4 regions of the Streptomyces olindensis genome follow, and region 2 is predicted to be linked to each of the others. Evidence: riboswitches for the same ligand, from Rfam matches in the RefSeq annotation. Region 2 holds a riboswitch; each other region holds the start of a gene.
What was found. A riboswitch is a leader RNA that binds a small molecule or an ion and turns the genes downstream of it on or off. The one in region 2 is predicted to bind cyclic di-AMP.
Positions count from the first base shown of each region.

Region 1: another riboswitch for cyclic di-AMP. It lies ahead of ABZ948_RS27255 (transglycosylase family protein); the one in region 2 lies ahead of ABZ948_RS18095 (M23 family metallopeptidase).
Region 3: another riboswitch for cyclic di-AMP. It lies ahead of ABZ948_RS25065 (M23 family metallopeptidase); the one in region 2 lies ahead of ABZ948_RS18095 (M23 family metallopeptidase).
Region 4: another riboswitch for cyclic di-AMP. It lies ahead of ABZ948_RS06690 (LysM peptidoglycan-binding domain-containing protein); the one in region 2 lies ahead of ABZ948_RS18095 (M23 family metallopeptidase).

Region 1 is NZ_JBEYZD010000047.1:26,001-31,606, reverse strand. Features, by position in the region: gene eno (phosphopyruvate hydratase) at 1-722, opposite strand, end outside; gene ABZ948_RS27255 (transglycosylase family protein) at 1,054-1,740, opposite strand; cyclic di-AMP (ydaO/yuaA leader) riboswitch at 1,745-1,911, opposite strand; gene ABZ948_RS27250 (LysM peptidoglycan-binding domain-containing protein) at 2,140-3,120, opposite strand; gene ABZ948_RS27245 (cytochrome P450 family protein) at 3,301-4,611, opposite strand; gene ABZ948_RS27240 (nucleoside triphosphate pyrophosphohydrolase) at 4,658-5,606, opposite strand, start outside.
Region 2 is NZ_JBEYZD010000025.1:1,084-6,689, forward strand. Features, by position in the region: gene ABZ948_RS18090 (DUF6250 domain-containing protein) at 1-678, opposite strand, end outside; gene ABZ948_RS18095 (M23 family metallopeptidase) at 850-1,773, opposite strand; cyclic di-AMP (ydaO/yuaA leader) riboswitch at 1,778-1,938, opposite strand; gene ABZ948_RS18100 (alpha-galactosidase) at 2,249-4,324, opposite strand; gene ABZ948_RS18105 (tyrosine-protein phosphatase) at 4,504-5,301, shown strand; gene ABZ948_RS18110 (DUF6126 family protein) at 5,318-5,437, opposite strand; gene ABZ948_RS18115 (helix-turn-helix domain-containing protein) at 5,434-5,606, opposite strand, start outside.
Region 3 is NZ_JBEYZD010000041.1:7,562-13,167, reverse strand. Features, by position in the region: gene ABZ948_RS25080 (bifunctional acetate--CoA ligase family protein/GNAT family N-acetyltransferase) at 1-2,098, opposite strand, end outside; gene ABZ948_RS25075 (HPr family phosphocarrier protein) at 2,273-2,554, shown strand; gene ABZ948_RS25070 (GntR family transcriptional regulator) at 2,747-3,442, opposite strand; gene ABZ948_RS25065 (M23 family metallopeptidase) at 3,627-4,415, opposite strand; cyclic di-AMP (ydaO/yuaA leader) riboswitch at 4,429-4,593, opposite strand; gene ABZ948_RS25060 (M16 family metallopeptidase) at 4,785-5,606, opposite strand, start outside.
Region 4 is NZ_JBEYZD010000008.1:25,360-30,965, reverse strand. Features, by position in the region: gene ABZ948_RS06705 (glycosyltransferase family 2 protein) at 1-349, opposite strand, end outside; gene ABZ948_RS06700 (GNAT family N-acetyltransferase) at 371-1,441, opposite strand; gene ABZ948_RS06695 (HAD family hydrolase) at 1,628-2,476, shown strand; gene ABZ948_RS06690 (LysM peptidoglycan-binding domain-containing protein) at 2,440-3,204, opposite strand; cyclic di-AMP (ydaO/yuaA leader) riboswitch at 3,208-3,386, opposite strand; gene ABZ948_RS06685 (polyprenyl synthetase family protein) at 3,850-4,860, shown strand; gene ABZ948_RS06680 (LolA family protein) at 5,093-5,606, shown strand, end outside.

The DNA.
Region 1 (5,606 bases), on a different contig from region 2:
AGCGCCAGGGCGATCTGCTCGCCGGGGGTGTAGCCGGCCTCCTTGATGGCCTCGAGGATGAGGTCGAGGGCCTCGCGGTTGGAGCCGAGGTTCGGGGCGAAGCCGCCCTCGTCGCCGAGGCCGGTGGCCAGGCCCTTGCTCTTCAGGACCTTCTTCAGCGTGTGGTAGACCTCGGCGCCCCAGCGCAGGGCCTCGGAGAAGGACTCCGCGCCGATCGGGGCGATCATGAACTCCTGGATGTCCACGTTGGAGTCGGCGTGCGAGCCACCGTTCAGGATGTTCATCATCGGCACCGGCAGCAGGTGCGCGTTCGGGCCGCCCAGGTAGCGGAAGAGGGGGAGGTCGCTGGCCTCGGAGGCGGCGTGGGCGACGGCGAGCGAGACGCCGAGGATGGCGTTGGCGCCGAGGGAGCCCTTGTTGTCGGTGGCGTCCAGGTCGAACATGGCCTGGTCGATCAGGCGCTGCTCGGTGGCGTCATAGCCGACGAGCTCCGGGCCGATCTGCTCGATGACCGCGAGGACGGCCTTCTCCACACCCTTGCCGAGGTAGCGGTTCGAGTCGCCGTCGCGGAGCTCGATGGCCTCGAAGGCGCCCGTGGAGGCGCCGGACGGGACGGCGGCACGACCGGTGCTGCCGTCGTCGAGGCCGACCTCGACCTCGACCGTGGGGTTGCCTCGGGAGTCCAGGATTTCCCGGGCTACGACGACGTCGATGGACGGCACGAGCATCTCCTTCTTCATGTGACGCGGTGACGCGGGTCGCGTGGACCCGGCGAGGTGCGGGCCGGTGGCTCGCGACATGAGCCTAACCGGCTCCGGGCGATCGGCCACCGGGTCGCCCACCCCATGGACAGAACCGAGAGTAAATTGTTTCCGAACGGAACAAAGCCGAAGCGCAAAGCCCGGCGGAAAAAACCCCGCCCCGGCGCGTACGGGGGAACACGCGCCGGGGCGGGGAGCCCGTGGGGACGGGGGTGGGCCGTGCCCGTGGGGGCGGGCGGGCGGCCCTGTGGGGGGCGGGCGGGCCGCCCCCTGGGGACGGGCGGGCCGCTGCTTACTTCAGGTGCAGCTGCTGGCCCGGGTAGATGAGGTTGGCGTCCTCGACGATGTCCTTGTTCAGCTCGTAGAGCTTCTCCCAGCCGCCCTTGACCTTCTTCTCCGCGGCGATGGAGCTGAGGGTGTCGCCCTTGACGACCTTGTACTCGCCATCGCCCTTCTTGACCTTCTTGCCGGTCGGGGTGGTGACGGTCTTCTTCGCGGCCGGGCGCTCGTCGGAGCGGGAGGCCGGCTGCTGCTGGGTCTCGCGGGTCTCGGTGCTCTGCTGCGCGGAGCTGCCGGAGTCGCTCGAGGAGCCGCCGCCGGTGTAGCCGGCGCTCGACAGGCCCTTGCCGCAGACCGGCCAGGCACCCTTGCCCTGGCTCGCCAGGACCTTCTCGGCGATCTCGATCTGCTGGGCCTTGGTGGCCTGGTCGGCGGTGGAGGCGTACTTGGTGCCGCCGTAGCCGGACCAGGTGGAGGCGGAGAACTGCAGGCCGCCGTAGTAGCCGTTGCCGGTGTTGATGGACCAGTTGCCGCCGGACTCGCACTGGGCCACGGCGTCCCACTCGGAGGCGGTGGCGGCGGAGGCGTTGCCGGCCGCCATCAGCGGGGCGGCGACGGCGGCGCCGGCGACACCGGCGACGGCGATGGCGCGAGTGGCCTTGGACGGACGACGGTGCTTGCCCTTGCCGGAAAACAGCATGGATGGATCCCCTCACCGACGCCTGCGAGGTGAGCTGTCGGGTTCGGGCCGGTTGAGTTGCCCGGCCGCGCCCCTCCCGGGACGCGGCTTCACCCCAAGCCCGTCCGGCACAACTGTCCGGTCGGGCACCTACCTTGGGTCCCCCGCTCCTGCCTACGGCGCTTGACGCGACGACTGTTCCCGTGCGGCCGCTGGCAGGATTCGGCGTTGCGGCAGCCGGGGCTCGCGGTGGCGAGCGGTCATGACCGTAGACACGCGATCGACGGAATTTCAAAGACGATCAGGGCTTCTGAGATCTATCTCTCACCGCACTTATACGGGACATTCACCGCGAAACATGACGCGAACTCGCGCGGTTTCGGGGCGACTTCCGCCGCGGTTTCCGCTCTGCCCCACCGACTACTCCTCGTCCGCTTCGGCCCCTACTGTGAGCCTCTGACCGGGGCGGATGAGGTTCGGGTCGGTGCCGACGGCGTCCTTGTTGCCGGCGTAGAGCGCGTGCCATCCGCCGCTGAGGTCAAGGGAGTCGGCGATGGACCAGAGGCTGTCGCCGACGCGGACGGTGTAGGAGCCGTCCGTGGCGTCGCGGGACGCGTCGTCGCCGCGCGAGGCGTGCCGGCCCGTGGACTCGTTCGCACGGCCGTCGGCGGGCTCGGTGTTCTCATCGGCGCTGGGGCCGCGGTGGCGGCCGGAGCCGGTGTCGGTCAGCGCCGAAGAGGTGCCGTCCTGCCGCGAATTGTCGGACTCGCCGCTTCCGGACGTGGCCGAGGGGGAGCTGTCAGGCTCCCGGCCCTGGGACGCGGACTCTCCGGAATCGGACGACTTGTCGGAGTCAGCCGGTTCGTCCTTCGACGTCGACGGCGCGTCAGGGGACTCGGACGTCGAAGGGGACGAGGAAGGAGTCGACGAGTCGGCCGACGAGGAGGTCGAATCGGAGGAGTCGAGCAATCCCGGCGAGTCGGTCGGATCGGACGAGTCGGATGAGTCGGATGCACCCGACTTCGAGTCCTGCTGGAGGCCGGAGAGCAGTCCGCAGGTGCGCCAGGCGCCGACCCCCTGGTCGGCGAGGATTCTCTCGGCCACGGCGATCTGCTGGGCGCGGCTGGCCAGGTCGGCACTCGCGGCGTAGTCGAGACCGCCGTGGTTCTCCCAGTCCTCCTGGGAGAGCGCGAGGCCGCCGTAGTAGCCGTTGCCGCTGTTCTGACTCCAGGCGCCGCCGGTCTCGCAGTCCGCGACCCGGTCCCAGGTCGTGCCGTCGGCCGCACTGGCACCGGAGGCCCCGAGGAGCGGGATCGCGATGGCGGAGCCGGTCACTCCGGCCGCGACGAGGAGAGCCGGAGCCTGGCGGGGGCGACGGTGCCGACCGTTCCCGGAGAGCATACGGAGACCTTTCGCGAGACAGCAGTGACCGGCGCGGCGCAGAGGCCCGGCCGCGCTGATGGGTGAACGTATCGGCAGACGATCACTTGTCACAAGTTCATGCCGCGCAGATCACGTGAAGATCACAGGTCTGACGGCGTGTCATGTTTAGCCGTTCGCCCCAGTGGTGAGGGCGGGCTGTCATGCCGGTGTGAACTCCACCGGCAGGGTGCGCAGCCCCCGCATGATGAGGCCGCCGCGCCACCTCAGGTCGGCCGGATCCGCCGCGAGCCGGAGGTCCGGGAGGCGGGTGAGAAGGGTGGCGAGGGCGGTCTGGCCCTCCAGGCGGGCTAGCGGGGCCCCCAGGCAGTAGTGGATGCCGTGGCCGTAGCCGAGGTGCTGGTTGTCGCGGCGGGAGAGGTCGAGCACGTCCGGGTCGGCGAACCGCTCCGGGTCCCGGTCCGCGGCGGCCAGGACGACGAGGACCGGGTCGCCCGCGTCGATGTGCTGCCCGCCGATGGTGAGCGGCCGCGTGGCGAACCGCCAGGTGGCGAGCTCGACAGGGCCGTCGTAGCGCAGGAGTTCCTCGACGCCGGTCTCCAGCAGGCCCGTCTCGCCGGCGGCGAGGGAGGTCTGGAGGCGGGCGCGCTGCCCGGGGTGGGTGAGCAGGGCGTAGGTGCCGTTGCCGATGAGGTTGACGGTGGTCTCGAACCCGGCGAACAGCAGGATGAACGCCATGGCGGCGGCCTCGTTCTCGGTGAGGTGCTCGCCGTGGTCGGAGGCGCGGATGAGACCGGAGATGAGGTCCTCGCCGGGGACGGGTTCGGCGGGCAGGGCCTCCCGCTTGCGGTGGATGAGGTCGGCGAGGTAGCCGCGCATCTTCTTCACGGACCGCGCGACACCGCCCCGGGGCCCGCCCTGGTGGCGGATCATCATGCCCGCCCAGTCCCGGAAGTCGTCCTGGTCCTCGCGGGGGACGCCGAGCAGGTCGCAGATGGCGTAGATGGGGAGCGGGAAGGCGAACTCGTGGATCAGGTCGGCGGACCCCTGCCGCGCGAACCCGTCGATGAGGTCGTCGGTCAGCTCCTGCACGCGTGGCGCGAACTCGGCGACCCGGCGGGGCGTGAACGCCTTGGACACGAGCCGCCGCAGCCGCGTGTGGTCCGGCGGGTCGATGTTGAGCAGGTGCGTCATCAGCTCGGCCTTGCGCTCACCGGGGATCCCGGTCTTGCCCTTGGCGTGCGCGGGTTCGTCGTGATGCGCCGGGTTCTTGGAGAGCCGGTTGTCGGCGAGGGTCTGCTTGGCGTCGGCGTACCGCGTGACCAGCCAGGCCTCCACACCGCTGGGCAGCCGCGTCCGGTGGACGGGCGCGTGCTCGCGGAGCCAGGCGTAGGCGGGGTAGGGGTCGCTGGCGAACTCCCAGGTGAACAGGTCGGGGGCCGGAGCGGACGTGCTGGGCTCGGACTGGTCGGGGGCGGGAGCGGACGTGCTGGGCTCGGACTGGTCGGTCACCCCCCGACCGTATCCGGCCCGCCGCCGCTCCCCCTTGCCGGTCCGCTCAGCTCTCGGTCTCCCTGATCGCGTCCCGGTAGGCGCGGGCCGCCGCTCTCAGGGCCGCCTCCGGGTCGACGCCCTCCGCCTCGGCGCGGACCGCCAGGGCCAGCAGGTCGTAGCCGATGCCTTCGACGGGCGGGAGCGGTATGTCCAGGCCGGCGGTGCGGGCCCGGGACGCGAGCTTGGCGGCGAGGGCCAGGCCGGGCTGGCCGAGCGGGATGCCCTCGGTGATCGAGGAGCGCTGCTTCTCGACCGCCTTGGTGCGCAGCCAGTGCTCCTTGACCTCCTCGGGGGTGGTGGCCGTCGCGTCGCCGAAGACGTGCGGGTGGCGGTGGATCAGTTTGGCGACGATGCCGCCGGCCACGTCGTCGATGGAGAAGGGGGCGTCCAGGTCCTCCTCGGCGATGCGGGCGTGGAAGACGACCTGGAGCAGGACGTCACCGAGCTCCTCGCGCAGCTCGTCGCGGTCGCCCTCCTCGATCGCCTCGACCAGTTCGTACGCCTCCTCGATGCCGTACTTGGCGAGGCCCTTGTGGGTCTGCTGGGACGACCAGGGGCACTCGGCGCGGATGCGGTCCATGACCTGCACGAGGTCGAGGAGACGGGCGCCCGGCAGGTCGTAGGAGGCGGGCAGCAGCTCCAGTTCGGGCATGGAGAGGCGGCCGGTGCCGGCGAGGCGGGCCAGGCCGTCCGTCAGGGCCGGTTCGCCCTCGCCCGTCGCCACGACCACCACCGTGCGCCCGCCGGCGCAGCTGTCGACCAGCTCCTGGGCGGTCGGGGACGCCTCACCGACCGTGATCCCGGCCTCGCGCAGATACGGCAGCTGCGGGTGCGCGCCGTCCGCGCACAGCACCTGGTCGGCCGCGTGCAGAGCCTGCCAGGCGGGCCAGGACAGCAGACCGGGGGCGACGCGGTGACTGGTGGTGAGCAGGACGATGCGGCCGGGGGCGGCG
Region 2 (5,606 bases):
CGTGATCCGGAAATGGCTCCACACCGTCCGGAAGGCGAAGTGGCCGCCGGTGTAGGGCCGCGGGTCGGTGTGGTCGAAGACGAGCCGCCCGTTGTTCCACCACCTGACCGTGGAGCCGTCGGAGACGATCCGGACCCGGTTCGGCTCGTTCGGGACCAGCAGCGGCTCGGCGTAGTCGAAGACCAGGGGGCGGACGCCGGGCTCGCCGACGTAACGGCGCAGCCGGGTCGTGGTGTTGTAGTTGGCGCCGTAGCCGGCGTAGTACGTCGTGAGGTGGTCGTACTCGTCGAGGGCCCCGCCGCGGGGCGTCGCGAAGAGGTCCTCCGGGGAGCGGACGTCGGTGGCGTTCCAGAAGTTGTTGAGGTCGGAGACGCGGTCGTTGACCCCGCCCTCGGAGACGGGGGTGGCGGTGTACCCGAGGACGTACGGCCCCTCCAGCCGCTGCCTGAACCAGACCGTCGCCCCGCTCGGCACGTCGATCTCCAGGACGCCGCGCGAGGCGGTGACGCTGCCGCCGTCCTGCAGTTCGGTCGCCCACCGGCCGAGTCCGTGGCGGAAGTCGTCGTGGGCGATGAGCCGGCGGTGCCGGGGCGCGGCGTGCGCGGCCGTCGTCGGGGCGAGGGCCGCGAGGGCCGCTCCGGCGGCCAGGGCTCCGAACGTTCTGCGGGTGGTCGGCACGGGACACAGCTCCTTCAGAAAGCGCTTGCACTCACGACGGGATCACTGTGTCCCAACTGCCGCCCGCTGTCGATCCCTTGGGCCCGTCGGCAGGCGGACACACCGACGGCCGGACCCGGGGATCGGGGTCCGGCCGACGGTCGCGTGTCAGGCAGGTGGTCGTGCGGTCGGTCAGCCGACGGAGACGCCGTGCGAGCGCAGGAAGGCGACCGGGTCGATGTCCGAGCCGTAGCCCGGCGCGGTGCGGATCTCGAAGTGCAGGTGCGGTCCGGTGACGTTGCCGGTCGCGCCGGACAGGCCGACCTGCTGGCCGGCGGTCACGGTCTGGCCGGCCGAGACGGAGAGCTGGGACAGGTGGGCGTACTGGGCGTAGTGGCCGTCGTTCAGCTTGACGACGACCTGGTTGCCGTACGCGCCGCCCCAGCCGGCGGAGACGACCGTGCCCGCGCCGACGGCCTTGAGGGAGGTGCCGGTCGGGACGACGAAGTCGACGCCGGTGTGGTAGCCGCTGGACCACATGCTGCCGGACATGCGGTACGGGGTGCCGACGGTGGCGCCGTCCACCGGGGAGGTGTAGCCGCCGGCGTTGCTCTCGGCGGCCGGCTTGGCCGCGGCCGGCTTCGCGGCGGTCTCCGCCTTCGCGGGCGACTCGGCCGCGGAGGACTTCTTCGCCGGCTTCTCGGCCGAGGCCTTCGGCGCGGACGGCGCCTCGGGCGCGCTCGCCGCCGCCTTCTTGCCGATCGAGAGCTTCAGGCCGGGGTGGATCAGCGACGGGTCGTCGCCGACGGCGTCACGGTTGTCCGCGTAGAGCTTCTTCCAGCCACCGCTGACGTCCTGCTCGTCGGCGATCTTCGCGAGACAGTCACCGGCCTTCACGGTGTACGTGCGCGCGCCGGTGGCCTTTTCGGGGGCCTGCTTCTCGGCGGCCGGAGCGGACTGGACGGCCTTTTCCGGGGCCGACTGCGGGGTGGCGGCGTGGGCGCCGGCGGCCCCCATGAGCGGAAGGGCGAGAGCGGCCCCGCCGGTTCCGGCGACGGCGATGGAGCGGGTGAAACGCTGGGTCTTCGGGCGGCGGTGCTTACCCTTCGCGGGCATGGCGAATTCCTCTCCGGCGCCTACGAGGTGAGCTGTCGGGTGCGGGCTGGAGATGCCCGGCCGCGCCGAGGCGTGGCTTAACCCCAAGCCGTTCCGGGAACCGGAACAGGCGTCGTACCTGTGGGTCCCCCGCTCCTGCCGTACACGGGTCAGTGTGTGCGGGCTCCGGGCGGCGGCAGGATTAGGCGTCCGTCCGGATTGGTGTGGAACGTAAGCGACCAAGACGCAACGGGACAAGCTTGCGGTTGCCTGTGACGGCGTTTTTCTTGACGCGCCGCCACATTTCCCGTCACCGAGCGTGGATTGCCGATCTCCCGTTTTCCGCAATGACCCTGAATAACGCCGGAATTACGTGAACATGGCGACAACGGATCGTCACGAATATGACGATGGTCACGCACCCCGACCCCATCTCCTTTACGATCGGGGCACGTTATATCCAAACGACCGAAGCGACCTATTCGGACAAGAACGACTACTTCCGCTTAAGACGGACGACAGTGGCATCCAGGTCCCCGCGCAGGCCGACCCGCAGCCCGTGGTGCAGCAGCACGGCGCCCCGGTGAACTTCGCCCGTTTCGAGGCATTCGTACACCGCTGTCGGGTCGAGACCCCGCAGCCGCAGCGCCGGCACGGGCTCGCCGAAGCGCTGCGCCTGGAGCCAGGCGAGGACCACGGTCTCGTCGCCGAGGACGTACTGCACCGCGCTCAGGCCGCCCTCCGGGGGCCGCAGCCGGTAGAGGTCGCCGCGCTGCACCACGGGCCGGATCTCCTTGTAGAGCTCCACCCATTCCCTCGCCTCGGCGAGCTCCTCCGGCGTCCACTTCGTGAGGTCCCCGCCGACCCCGAGCACCCCGGCCATGGCGCTGACGAACCTGAACCGCAGGGAGCTGGCCCGGTGGTTGAGCATGGCGTTCGGGCTGTCGGTGACCCAGGCGGCCATCACGCGCGCGGGGTGGAGCTGGCTGAAGCCGTGCTGGATGGCGAGCCGGTCGAGCGGGTCGGTGTTGTCGGAGGTCCACACCTGGTCCGTGCGGCTCAGCACCCCGAGGTCGATCCGGCCGCCGCCGCCCGAGCAGGACTCGAAGGCGACGCCCGGGTGGGCGGCCCGCAGGCGGTCCAGCAGGGCGTACAGGGCGTGCACGTGGTCGACCCAGAGCCGCTGCGGGTAGGGGTCGTCCGGCCAGCCGGCGTCGGTGAAGCAGCGGTTGAAGTCCCACTTGACGTAGTCGATCGGGGCGCTGGAGAGGAGCCCGTCGAGCTGCTCCCACAGGTACTGCTGGACGTCCTCGCGGGCCAGGTTCAGCACGAGCTGATTGCGGAACTCCGTCCTCTTTCGTCCCGGTTGGTACTGCACCCAGTCGGGGTGGGCCCTGTACAGCTCGCTGTCCGGGTTGACCATCTCGGGCTCGACCCAGATGCCGAACTGCATGCCGAGCCCGTGCACCTGGTCGGCGAGCGGCTTCAGCCCGCCGGGGAAGCGGTCGGGGTTGGGCGTCCAGTCGCCGAGCCCGGCCCGGTCGCTGGTGCGCGCCCCGAACCAGCCGTCGTCGACCACGAACAGCTCGACGCCCATGGCGGCGGCCCGCTCGGCCAGCGCCCGCTGCTGCTCCTCGGAGATGTCGAACTCGGTGGCCTCCCAGGAGTTGAACAGCACCGGGCGGCCCTGGTGGGCATCCGGGATCACGTGGGCCCGCTGGTAGGCGTGCCAGGCCCGGCTCGCCCCGCCGAATCCGCCGTCGGTCCACAGCCCGGCGAAGACGGGGCTCGTGTACGACTCCCCCGTGCCCAGCATCAGCAGGCCCGAGTCGTCGTGGCCGGCGCCGCCGGTGATCTGCACGCGCGCGTCCGGGAGCTGGGCCACGGCGATCCGCCACGACCCGGACCAGCCCAGGGCGCAGCCGTAGACCTCGCCGCGCTCCTCGGTCGCGTCGGTGTCGAGCGCGACCCACGGCAGGTGCTGGTGGGAGGTGTGGCCGCGGCGGCTGCCGATGACCTTCTCGCCGTGGGTGAGCGCGGAGCGCGTCAGCCGGGACTCGGCGCCCCAGCGGCCGTGCAGCTGGGACAGCCGCCAGGCGTCGCGGTCGGGCAGGGTCCAGGTGGCGGAGTCGGCGCGCAGCACCTCGACGGCGGGTCCCCGGTTCTCCAGGGTCACCCAGCGCTCGACGACATCCGACGAGGAGCGCATCCGGTAGTGCAGCGTGACGGCCAGGTCGCCGTCGCGGAAGCGGAGCCGCAGCTCACCGTCCTCGGCGTCATGGCCCTCGTGGACCCACTCGGTACCGCGCCGCTCGGGCGTGCGCACGGACAGGGCGGGCCGGGCGAACCGGGGGCCGCCCTCGACCGGGTACTCCTCGCGCCCGTCGAGCGGGGACTCGAAGGGCCAGTACTCGGGCAGCGGCCGGACGGCGAGGGCCTCGGCGTCGGCGAGGCCGATCCGCGCGCCCCAGTGGAGGTGCAGCAACTCGTCCCGGTCGGTGACGTGGACGGCGTAGCTGCTGGCCGGTCCCGACAGCACCCACGTACGTCCGTCTTCGGAGATCTCCAGCATCAAGCCCTCACAGATTCGAACAAGCCCGACCAGGTGCGACCAGGCCGCAACATCATCAAGGGCTCGGGGGGCTCCCTGCAACGCCTGTGGACAACTCATTTCCCCAGGCAGGCATGTCGTATCGTCGAGTGGTGCCCGTCGACGAGCCGCGCCGACGGCGCCGAAGGGGAGGAGCCCTCGTGACGCAGCAGGTCCCGTCGACCGAGCCCGAGCTGGCCGGAGTGCGCAACTTCCGTGATGTGGGCGGCTTGCCGACCGTGGACGGACGGCGGGTGCGGCAGGGCGTGCTGTTCCGCAGCGGCCACCTCGCCCACGCGACCGGTGAGGACGCCGCCTTCCTGTCCGGCCTGGGTCTGCACACGATCTTCGACTTCCGCAACGCGGCCGACCAGAAGCTGGAGGGGCCGGACGTCGAGCTGCCGGGCGTGCGCAATGTGAACCTGCCGCTGAGCGACCCGGCCGACGGCGCCGAGTTCTGGCGGATGGTCCGCGACGGCGATCTGGACCAGCTGCGCGCGATCCTCTCGGACGGCAAGGGCGCGGACCGCATGATCGCCTCGTACCGCATGATCATCGGAAGCCGCACGGCCGAGCACTCCCGCGTGCTGCACGCGCTCGCCGAGGACAGCGTCCCCGCGCTGATGCACTGCGCGGCGGGCAAGGACCGCGCGGGCCTGTCCATCGCGGTGACGCTGCTCGCGCTGGGCGTCGAGCGCGAGGCGATCGTCGAGGACTACCTGAAGTCCAACGCCAAGCACCGCCGTTACAAGGTGCACCGCAGCAGCTCCCACGCCTCGGCCTACTCCCCCGAGGTCATGGAGCTGCTCAGCCCGCTGTTCGACGCGCGCGCCGAGTACCTCACGGCCGCCTTCGACACCATCGAGGAGACCTGGGGCGGTGTCGACCCCTACCTGGAGAAGGGGCTGAAGCTCGCCCCGGAGACCCGGGAGCGGCTGCGCGAGCGGCTCCTCGACTGAGGCGCCGCCGGGGGGGCTACTTGGCACCCACCTCGAACAGCAGGTAGATGAACGCGGCGAAGACGTGTCCCAGGATGAGATAGATGAACAGCCGCACCCACAGGGCGCGCGGGAACTTCTCCTCCATGTCCCTCATGGCGTCTCTCCAGGCGTCGGGCCCAGGCAGAGGGCGGCCGAGGGGCTCTGCAGCAGGGTGTGGACGAAGAGCAGCTCGACGCCGTCGTGGTCCTCGGCGGCGATGCGGTGCGGGGTGAGCGAGTCGAAGTGGGCGCTGTCGCCGGGCGCCAGCCGGTGCGTGGTGTCCC
Region 3 (5,606 bases), on a different contig from region 2:
CGGGGGTCTCGGCGGTGGGCGGCCCTGCTTCGGCGGGCGGACGTTCCCCGGCGGGCGGACGTCCTGTGGCGGACGGCCGTTCTGCGGTGGACGGCCGTTCTGCGGTCGGCAGCCGCTCTCCGGTCGACGGGTGTTCTCCGCTCGACGGTCGTTCCTCGGTGGGCGGTCGTTCTTCGGTGGGCGCCGAGCCGGAGGCGATCTGTGTGGGTTTGCCCGCCTCGATCTGTGGTGCCGTGCTCGCCGCCGCCGACAGGGCCTCGGCCAGGCCGCCGAGCTCCACGTGCACGACCAGGACCGGCTTGGCGGGGGCCGCGGCCGCCGCCGACCTCAGGGCCTCCGCGAGGGCCGCGTCGGCGACGGAGCCCTCCCCCACCGCCGGTATGGCGGTGACGACGACCGCGTCGCAGCGGTCGTCGGCCAGCGCGCGGGCGAGGGCCGCGTGGAAGTCCGCCGCGGAGGCCGCCGTGGTCAGGTCCTGCGGCGGGTGTGGCCGGAGGCCCTCGGCGAGGCACGCGTCGTACGTGAGCAGTCCGAGCGACTCGGAGTTGCCGAGGATGGCCACCCGGGGGCCGGCGGGCAGGGGCTGGCGCGCGAGCAGGAGGCCGGCGTCCACCAGCTCGGTGATCGTGTCGACCCGGATCACGCCGGCCTGCCGCAGCAGGGCCGAGACGGTCGCGTGGGGCAGCCGCGTCGCCCGTACGGCGTGCCCCTGGGGAGCGGCTCCGTGGCGCGCGCCCTGAACCACGACCAGTGGCTTCGCGGCGGCCGTCCGGCGGGCGAGGCGCGTGAACTTGCGGGGGTTGCCGATGGACTCCAGGTACATGAGGACGACGTCGGTGTCCGGGTCCTCGTACCAGTACTGGAGGACGTCGTTGCCGGAGACGTCGGCCCGGTTGCCGGAGGAGACGAAGGTCGAGACGCCGGTCACGCCCGTGACGCCCCCGCCGCGGCGGTGCAGCCGGGACAGCAGGGCGATGCCGATGGCGCCGGACTGGGCGAACAGGCCGATCCGGCCCGGGCGAGGGGTCTCGGGGGCGAGGGAGGCGTTGAGGCGCACCTGGGGGGAGGTGTTGATGATGCCGAAGGCGTTCGGTCCGATGATCCGCATGCCGTACGTGCGCGCCTGCCGCACGAGGGCGCGCTGGCGTTCGCGCCCGTCGGAGCCGCTCTCGGCGTATCCGGCGGAGACCACGACGAGCCCCTGCACGCCGTGTTCGCCGCACTCGGTGACGACCTCGGGGACGTGCTCGGCCGGCACGGCGACGACCGCCAGGTCCACGGGGCCGTCGATGTCCCGCACGGAACGGTGGGCGGGCACCCCGTCGAGTTCCTTCTGTCCCTCGGGGAGGGCCTTGTTCACGGCGTACAGCCGGCCGGTGAAGCCGGCGTCGCGGATGTTGCCGAGGACGCTGCGGCCCACGCCGCCCGGGGTGCGTCCGGCGCCGATGACGGCGACCGAGCCCGGCGCGAGCAGCCGCTGCACGGAGCGCGCCTCGGCACGGTGTTCGCGCGCGTACTGCACGGCGAGGGAGCGGTCGGTCGGTTCGAGGTCGAACTCCAGACGGACGACGCCGTCCTCGAAGCTGCGCTTCTGGGTGTACCCGGCGTCCGTGAACACCTTGATCATCTTGGTGTTGGCGGGCAGCACCTCGGCGGCGAAACGGCGGATGCCACGCTCGCGGGCGACGGCGGCGATGTGTTCGAGCAGGGCGGAGGCGACCCCGCGGCCCTGGTGGGCGTCCTGCACCAGGAAGGCGACCTCGGCCTCGTCGGCAGGTCCGGAGGCGGGCGTTCCGTCCGGGCCGATCCGGTCGTAGCGTACGGTGGCGATGAACTCGCCGCCGACCGTGGCCGCGAGTCCCACCCGGTCCACAAAGTCGTGGTGCGTGAAGCGGTGGACGTCCTTGGCGGACAGGCGAGGGTACGGCGCGAAGAAGCGGTAGTACTTCGACTCGTCGGAGACCTGCTCGTAGAAGCTGACCAGGCGATCGGCGTCATCAACGGTGATGGGCCGGATGCGCGCGGTACCCCCGTCGCGCAGCACCACGTCGGCTTCCCAGTGGGCGGGATACTCGTGCCGGTCCGGCGAGGTCTGCATGGGCCCCAGAGTACGGCTAGCGTCCGACAGCGGCGCGAGGCAGTCTGTGGAGGGCGTCAGTCGGGTCGAGGCCGCGATCCGACGGCACCCCCGGAGTGGAACGACAGGACCGCTCCGGGCTTCACGTATGGAAAACTGGTCTAGACAACCCTGAACACCGAAGGGCAGCAACACATGGCTGAGCGCCGCGTCAACGTCGGCTGGGCCGAGGGCCTCCACGCCCGCCCCGCCTCCATCTTCGTCCGAGCCGCCACGGCCGCAGGCGTCCCGGTGACGATCGCCAAGGCTGACGGCACCCCCGTCAACGCGGCCTCCATGCTGGCCGTCCTGGGCCTCGGCGCCCAGGGCGGTGAGGAGATCGTCCTCGCCTCCGACGCCGAGGGTGCGGACGCCGCCCTGGACCGGCTGGCGAAGCTGGTCTCCGAGGGCCTGGAAGAACTGCCCGAGACCGTCTGAGCATTCTTCCGCGCCTGATCCGGCGCTCCTGAAGGGTCCGTCCGGTTTTCCGGGCGGGCCCTTCGCTTTTCCCCGGCCCCGGGTCGCGCAATTCCCGTCCAGGAGGAGCTCCCAGAGGGCGCGGAATTTCCGTTCGGGGGCAGCAGAAATAAACCCCCGCGAATTAGCCACTCTTTGTATACGGCTCCCGTGTTAATGCCGCAGGCTCGCCGTGTTTACGGGATGTTGCGAGTTCCTCACACGGTCGGCGCGCTCCCCGGCGGAGCCGAAACGGAGCCGGTGGGCGGCCGTCGCGCGCTCGGTGTGCAGCGCCGTGACCGCCCGCGCGCGCTCGCTGTCACCGCGCGCCACCGCGTCCACGATCGCGCCGTGCTCGCTCCAGGACTCCACGGGACCGGCGGGTGCTTCCACGGTGTACATCCAGGCGATCTTGTGCCGGAGCTGGGTGAGCACCGACGTCAGCGCGGGGCTGCCGGAGGCCTGGGCGAGCGTCTCGTGGAACCAGCCGCCCAGAGAGCGCAGGTCGTCGCTGTTGCCCCGGCGGGCACGCTCCTGGCCGAGCCGGACCAGGCCGCGCAGGACCTTCAGATGGGCCTCGGTGCGGCGCTGGGCGGCGCGGGCGGCGCCGAGCGGCTCCAGCAGCATGCGCATCTCCAGCAGGTCGGCGGCCTCCTGCTCGGTGGGTTCGGCGACGCACGCGCCCGCGTGCCGCCGGGTCACCACGAAGCCCTCGGCCTCCAGGGTGCGCAGGGCCTCCCGGACGGGCACCCGCGAGACGCCGTAGCGGCGCGCCAGGAGTTCCTCGGTGAGCCGGCTGCCGCGTTCGTAGACACCCGCGACGATGTCGTCCCGGATGGCCGTGCACACCGAGTGCGCGGGAATACGCATGACCGACCTCCGTTTAATCCCCGTGAAACGTCGACGAGTGACGCGTGTCCGTGACTCTATTGCAATGAGCCGGAATTTCCGACGGCAGCCCGGAATCCATGGATATTTTTTGGACAGTCGGCCGCCGTAAACGCCGAAAGCCCCGGCTCGGTGAGCCGGGGCCTCGGGGAGCGGGCGGGTGCCGTCAGACGTTCACGCCGTGCGAGCGGAGGTAGGCGAGGGGGTCGATGTCCGAGCCGTACTCGGGGCTCGTCCGGGCCTCGAAGTGCAGGTGCGCGCCGGTGACGTTGCCGGTCGCGCCGGACAGGCCGATCTGCTGGCCGGGCGTGACCTGCTGGCCCACCGAGACGCCGATGGACGACAGGTGGCCGTACTGGGTGTACGTCCCGTCGTTCATCTTGATCACGACCTGGTTGCCGTAGGCGCCGCCCCAGCCCGCCTCGACGACCGTGCCCATGCCGACCGAGTGGACGGAGGTGCCGCTGGCGGCGTGAAAGTCGATGCCGGTGTGGCTGCCGGAGGACCAGACGGCGCCGCCGGCCTTGTAGCCGGTGGAGACGTAGGAGCCCGGGATCGGCGAGACGAAGCTGTTGAGGCGCTTGCGCTCGGCCTCGCGGGCGGCGCGCTCCTTGGCCTCGCGGGCCTCCTCGGCCGCCTTCTTGGCCTTCTTCGCCGCCTCGGCGGCCCGCTCACGCGCGGCCTCCTCGGCCTTCTTCTTGGCGGCGGCCTCCTCGGCCGCGTGCTTCTGCGCGACGGCCTGGGCGTCGATCTGCTGGGCCACGGTGTCGCCCATGGTGACGACGGGGGTGAGGCCGGTCTGCTCGGGGGCGGGCTCGGCGGCGAAGGCGGCCGGAGCGGCCACGGTGCCGATGACGCCGGTGGTGGCGAGGGCCGCGACCCCCGCCGCGCGGGCCGTGCCGCGGTGGATCCTGCTGGGACGACGATGCTTCCCGGTGGCGCGGGTGAACGCCATGGAGTGCCTGGTCCTTTCCTTCCTTCTCGCCTACCGGGTTAGCTGACGGGTTCGGAGCAGGAAGGTCTCCTACGGACCCCCTCGCGGCTCGCGCGGGCGTCCGATTCACCCCAGGGACTGCGGTTGGGTCCCCGGCTCCCCTGGCTCGCGCCGTACGGGGACTCGGCGATGACTGTCCGGTGCCGCGGGTGCGGCGCACTGCCTGACGAACAGCCCGGACGACGCTAAGCGGGGCCACTTTCAATTCCCAAACGGATCCGCCGTTTTGTAGCGCATCCCACAGGGCAGACAGGCAACCTCCGTACCAATTCGGGCATAAAGGAGCCCTGGTGCCTTAGGAAGACAACCAGGGCTCCTCGCGCGCGTGCCCTACTCGGCGGCGACGACCGTGACTTCGCCGATGCCGAGGGCCTCCACCGGGCCCTTGATCTGCGCCGCGTCACCCACGAGCACGGTCACCATACGGTCCACCGGGAAGGCGCTGACGGCCGCCGCGGTGGCCTCCACGGTGCCGGTCGCGGCGAGCTGCCGGTACAGCGTGGCCTGGTAGTCGTCGGGCAGGTGCTGCTCGACCTGGTCGGCCAGGGTGCTCGCGACGGCCGCCGCGGTCTCGTACTTGAGCGGCGCGACGCCGACCAGGTTCTGCACGGCGACGTCCCGCTCGGCGTCGGTGAGCCCCTCGGCGGCGAGGGTGCGCAGCACCGTCCAGAGGTCCTGGAGGGCGGGGCCGGTGTTGGGGGTGTCCACGGAACCGCTGATGGCGAGCATCGCGGCACCGGTGCCGTCCGGGGCGGACCTGAGGACCTGGGCGAAGGAGCGCACCCCGTAGGTGTAGCCCTTCTCCTCGCGCAGGACGCGGTCCAGGCGCGAGGTGAGGGTGCCGCCGAGGCAGTACGTGCCGAGCACCTGGGCGGGCCACACGCGGTCGTGCCGGTCGGGGCCGACGCGGCCGATCAGGAGCTGCGTCTGGACGGCGCCCGGGCGGTCCACGATGACGACGCGGCCCGTGTCGTCGGCGGTCACCGGCGGCACCGGCCGGGGCTCGGCCGAGGAGCCGGTCCAGGTGCCCAGCGTGTCGCCGAGCAGGGTGTCGAGGTCGATGCCGGTGAGGTCGCCGACGACCACGGCGGTGGCCGTGGCGGGCCGGACGTGCTTCTCGTAGAAGCCGCGCACGGCCGTGGAGTCGATCGC
Region 4 (5,606 bases), on a different contig from region 2:
AGTCCAGCGCGCGGGCGAGCTGCCCGGCGCGCTCCCGGGTGGCGACGACGACACTCGTGAACGGCGGCTCCCCGGGCTCCGCCACGACGGCCGGCGCGAACTCCGCCCGCGCCCGTTTCCCGAGCACGGCCTTCGGATCCACCCCCTCCGGCACCCGGCCGAGCAGTGTGCCCACGGGCCGGCCACCCCACCGGACCAGCACGAACACCTCGCCGTGCGTCACCGGCGGACTCCCCGGGCCCGGTCTGAGCACCGCCCCGTCACCGTCGAGGTCCAGCTCGGCGACCTGCACCGCCCCGATGTCCAGGAACCGCCGTATCTCCTCCCGCGCACGTGCCGAACGAGCCATGCGCCCTCCCCCCACTCGTGTTCAGGTACGGCGCAGCCGAGCCGCGCCCTTCAGGGTCCGCGCGGCCAGCGACGCGAGCCGCGGCCGGCTGCGGACGAAACGGTGCGCGCGGCGCGCCGGCTCACGGCTCAGCCAGTGCAGCGCCGAGCCCGCCCCCGGTCGCGTCGCCGCGCCCTCGTACACAGGCCGTTCGCCCGTCTTCAGCGCGTCCTTGTACTCGGCCGCGCCCCGCCCGAGATCGAGCAGGCCGATGCCCTCGGCGGCCGCCGCCTCGGCCATGCGCAGGTGCAGCACCAGCCCCGGCGAGTACTTGGCGAACTCCGGGTCGTACGCCGGGAACCAGCAGGCCAGCACCGACGCCGAGCGCAGCCCGAAGTGCGCGGCGACGGGCCGCTCGCCGGCGTACAGCACGGAGAGCGTGCCGCCGCACTCCGGCGCCCGGGTCCGGGCCAGCTGCCCCACCAGCCGGGTGATCCACTCCTGGGCGAACCGGTCGCGGCGGCCCGTCCTGCGGTACTGCGCCGACTTCCACTCCATGAGCGTGCGCAGCGCGGCCGGGTCGCGCTCGTCGAACACGAACCGCACCTCGCCGGCCTGCCGGCCCAGCCTGCGCTCCTTGGCCAGCGTGGTCTTCAGGAACTTCGGCGACTGGGCACGCAGCGCCGACTCGTACGTCTCGTAGCCCTTCTCCACGTCGACCACGTAGGTGGCGTGCTCCTCCGCCGCGTACCGGACGAACAGCCGCTGCTCGGCCTCCAGGTTGTCGAAGGCGAAGCTGGACAGCGCGCAGGCCCGCAGCAGTTCACCGGTCTCCAGGGCCAGCCCCGGCCGCAGGATCGCCCCCTGGACGTCCGAGACGCCGAGTCCGATCGCCCGGCCCTGCCCCAACGGCCCGCGCTCGTACGGCAGGAACCCGGCGGGCTCCCGCCCCTCGTACACGACCGCGACCCGGGCCTGCGGCCGCACGCGGCCGACGGCGTCGGTGAACTCCGGTTCCATGAAAGGGTTGCGCGGCGCCTCCGAGGCGGCGCGCAGCGCGCGCCAGCGCTCCCTCTCCCTCTCGCCGAGCTCCCCGGGCCCAGCCACGCGAATGCGCCCACTGCTCAACCTGACCCCCCGATCAAGTCCCCCCTGGACACTTGGAAGGTACCGCCCGAGACGGCCCCGACGGTAGGTAGCGGACCATGTTGTTGCCAACTGGTGCAGAGGCCTTCAACCGGGCAATCGGCGTGCGCCGTGCGATGAAACGAAGGGGCGCGCTGTCCGTATTCTCTGATCATGGCCGCACCCATCGCATATTCACTCATCGCCACCGACCTGGACGGGACGCTGCTGCGCGGCGACGACACCCTCTCCGACCGGTCTCTCGCCGCGCTCGCGCGGGTGGCGGACGCCGGTGCCCAGCACCTCGTGGTGACGGGCCGGCCGGCGCCGAGAGTGCGGCCGCTCCTGGACGACCTGCGCTGCACGGGGCTCGCGGTGTGCGGGCAGGGCGCGCAGGTGTACGACGCCGGCGCGGACCGGCTGCTGTGGTCCATCACCCTGGACCGGGAACTGGCGGAGACCGCCCTCGGCAAGATCGAGGCCGAGGTGGGGCAGGTGTACGCGGCGGTCGACCAGGACGGCGTCGACGGGCTCACGCTGATCGAGCCGGGCTATCTCATGCCGCACCCGACACTGCCCGCGGTACGGGTCGACCGGCGTGAGGAGCTGTGGGACGAGCCCATCAGCAAGGTGCTGCTGCGCCACCCCTACCTGACGGACGACGAGTTGGCGGCGACGGCCCGCTCGGTCGTCGGCTCGCTGGCGACGGTGACGATGTCGGGGCCCGGCACGGTCGAGCTCCAGCCGTGCGGCGTCACCAAGGCGACGGGACTGGCGCTGGCCGCCGAGCACCTGGGGCTGCGGCCGGCGGACACGATCGCCTTCGGCGACATGCCCAACGACATCCCGATGTTCGACTGGGCCGCCCACGGCGTCGCGATGGCCAACGCGCATCCCGAACTGAAGGCCGTGGCCGACGAGGTCACCCTGTCGAACGAGGACGACGGCATCGCCGTCGTCCTCGAGCGACTGCTGGGCGGGACGGCTCAGTACGGGCCGAAGACGTTGTCGATCGAGCCGTAGCGGTCGGCCGCGTAGTTGCAGGCCGCCGTGATGTTGGCGACGGGGTCGAACGGGTCGTAGGGGGTGCCGGACACGTGGTAGGCGGCGAAGGTCGGGTCGATGACCTGGAGCAGGCCCTTGGAGGGCGTGCCCTTGGCGGCGTTGGAGTCCCAGTTGTTGATCGCCTGGGGGTTGCCGGACGACTCGCGCATGATGTTGCGGTAGATGCCGTCGTACGACCCCGGGATGCCCTTCTGGGCCATGATGTCCAGCGCCTCGCGGATCCAGCCGTCGAGGTTGTTCGCGTAGGTCTTCGCGGCGGCCGGGGTGGCCTTGGTGATGCCGCCGGCCGGCTTGGTCGGGGCGGACGACTGCGTCGCCTTCTTCTCGGCGGCCGCCTTCGTCGTCTCCACCTTCAGCTTCAGGCCCGGGTGGATCAGCCGCGGGTCGTCGCCGACGGCGGCGCGGTTGTCCTTGTAGAGCTGCTTCCAGCCGCCCGAGACGTCGTACTTGTCCGCGATGCGGTAGAGCGTGTCGCCCTTGGTCACGGTGTACGTGAGGGACTTGGCGGGCTGGGCCGCCTGGGGCGCGGTCTGGGCGGCGGGCGCGCTCTGGGCCGGCTGGGCGGCACTGGCCTGCGTCGCGCCGAGCAGCGGGAGGGTCAGGGCGGCCCCGCCGGTGCCGGCGGCGACGACGCCTCGGGTGAGCGGGCTGGTTCTGGGGCGACGGTGCTTACCTCGTCCGGGCATGGCGATGTTCCTCTCCGGCGCCTGCGAGGTGAGCTGTCGGGTTCGGGCCGGGAGGTGCCCGGCCGCGCACGGCGTTGTGCTGCCGTGCGCGGCTTCACCCCGAGCCGTTCCACGTCGTGGACCGGCGACTTACCTGGGTCCCCCGCTCCTGCCCTGCGTGAGTGAGTCGGTGTGTGTGGGGAGTCCGGGCGGCGGCAGGATTCGGCGTCCGCCGGACAGGCCCGGAACGTATGCGAGAGCACATGTCGGGAACAAGCACCGGGGTCACATATCGAGCTTGTTGACCTTGGTCGGGGGATATGAGCGGCTTGATCCTTTGCGGGAGCCAAGGCTCAACTTGCTTTCGGTGAACGGGGGTACGGGAGGGTGCCGGGGTCCGGCTGTCGAGAGGGAGAAGTGATTCAACTCACTGATCACGACCTGGGGCGCAATATCCCGCAAGGGGAATTTGCTTACCCAATACGGCAAATCGCATATGAGCGGCTACTTCCGGGAAAGTCGATAAATGTCTGTTGCCGCCCGGCCTGTAACCATGGGCGCTGGCGGTGATCGAAACGTGACCGGATACGCTGACTCGAGTGATGGCAGCGACCTATCGACAATCCGTGTGATCACCGGCAGACACCAGCAGACAGGAGACCCCTCGTGACCGACGTCGGGCCGTTCGGGCTGAGCGTGCGGGACCAGGCTCTGGAAGCCGATGTCCAGGCCGGGCTGGCGGCTGTCGAGGAAGGCTTGCTCGAGGCCACCAAGAGTGAGGTGCCCTTCATCACGGAGGCCGCCCAGCACCTGGTGCGGGCCGGCGGCAAGCGGTTCCGGCCGCTGCTCGTGATGCTCTCCGCCCAGTTCGGTGACCGGTACGCGCCCGGGATCGTGCCCTCGGCCGTCGTCGTGGAGCTGACCCACCTCGCCACGCTGTACCACGACGACGTGATGGACGAGGCCGCCGTGCGCCGCGGCGTCGCGAGCGCGAACGCCCGCTGGGGCAACTCCGTCGCGGTCCTCACCGGCGACTTCCTCTTCGCCCGCGCCTCGCACATCCTGGCCGACCTCGGTCCCGAGGCCGTACGGGTGCAGGCAGAGGCGTTCGAGCGGCTGGTGACCGGGCAGATCCTGGAGACGGCCGGTCCGCAGGACGGCCGGGACCCGGTCGAGCACTACCTGGACGTGCTGGGCGGGAAGACGGGCTCGCTGGTGGCGGTCTCGTGCCGGTTCGGCGCGATGATGTCCGGCGCCGACGAGACGGTCGTGGACGTCCTGACCCAGTACGGCGAGCGTCTCGGCGTCGCCTTCCAGCTCGCGGACGACGTCCTGGACATCGCCTCCGACTCCCACGAGTCCGGCAAGACCCCCGGCACCGACCTGCGCGAGGGCATCCCCACGCTCCCGGTGCTGCGGCTGCGCGAGCGGGCGGCCCGGCTCGGACTCGCCGACGACATCGCCCTGTGCGAGCTGCTCGACTCCGACCTCACCGACGACGCCCGGCACGCCGAGGCCCTGCGCCTGCTGCGCGCCCACCCGGCGCTGGACCAGGCCCGCAGGGACACCGTCCGCTACGCCGAGGACGCCCGCTCGGCGCTGGCCCCGCTGCCGGAGTGCACCGCCAAGACGGCGCTCGTGGAACTGTGCGACGCGGTGGTGCACCGGGCCGGCTAGCCCCGGGTTCCCCGGACGACCCCTACGGGTCGGGGGAGAAGCGGCCCCCTCGTGTCATACCGCAGCAGTACGTGGAGTTGAGCCCGGGGTCTGACGTATCTCCCTGGCCGATTTGGTCAGATGGAAACCACGGAAGACACCACTCCTCACCTGTTCGGGTGAGAATGGCGGCTCAGGGACGAGTGCGTGGACGACACGGACAGCCGCCGCCGACCACGGAGGTAGGGCACACATGGCACCGTACGCATCCGACGACAACACGACCGGCGGGGAGGTCGACGAGCAGCACTCCCGGCGGCGCAAGGCCGCCCGGTACGTCGTCCCGGTCACGGTGGTGGGGGTGGCAGCCGCGACGATCGGCCTGGTCCCCGCACTCGCCGACTCCGGTGACCCCGACCTCCCGAAGATCACCGCACAGCAGCTCATCGAGAAGATCGCCAAGTCGGACGTCGAGCAGCTCTCCGGCACGGTGAAGATCAGCACGGACCTCGGCCTGCCGAACCTCGGCGGCCTGGAGTCCAGCCTGATGTCCGGCGCCGCGGGCGGGAACGAGGGCGGTTCGTCCGCCGACCCGACGGCCAAACTCACCGAACTGGCCTCCGGCACGCACACCCTGCGCGTCGCCGCCGACGGCCCGGACCGGCAGAAGCTGTCGCTGCTGGAGAACGCCGCGGAGTACAGCCTCATCCACAACGGCAAGGACGTTTGGGGCTACGACAGCAAGTCCAACGAGGTCTACCACGGCA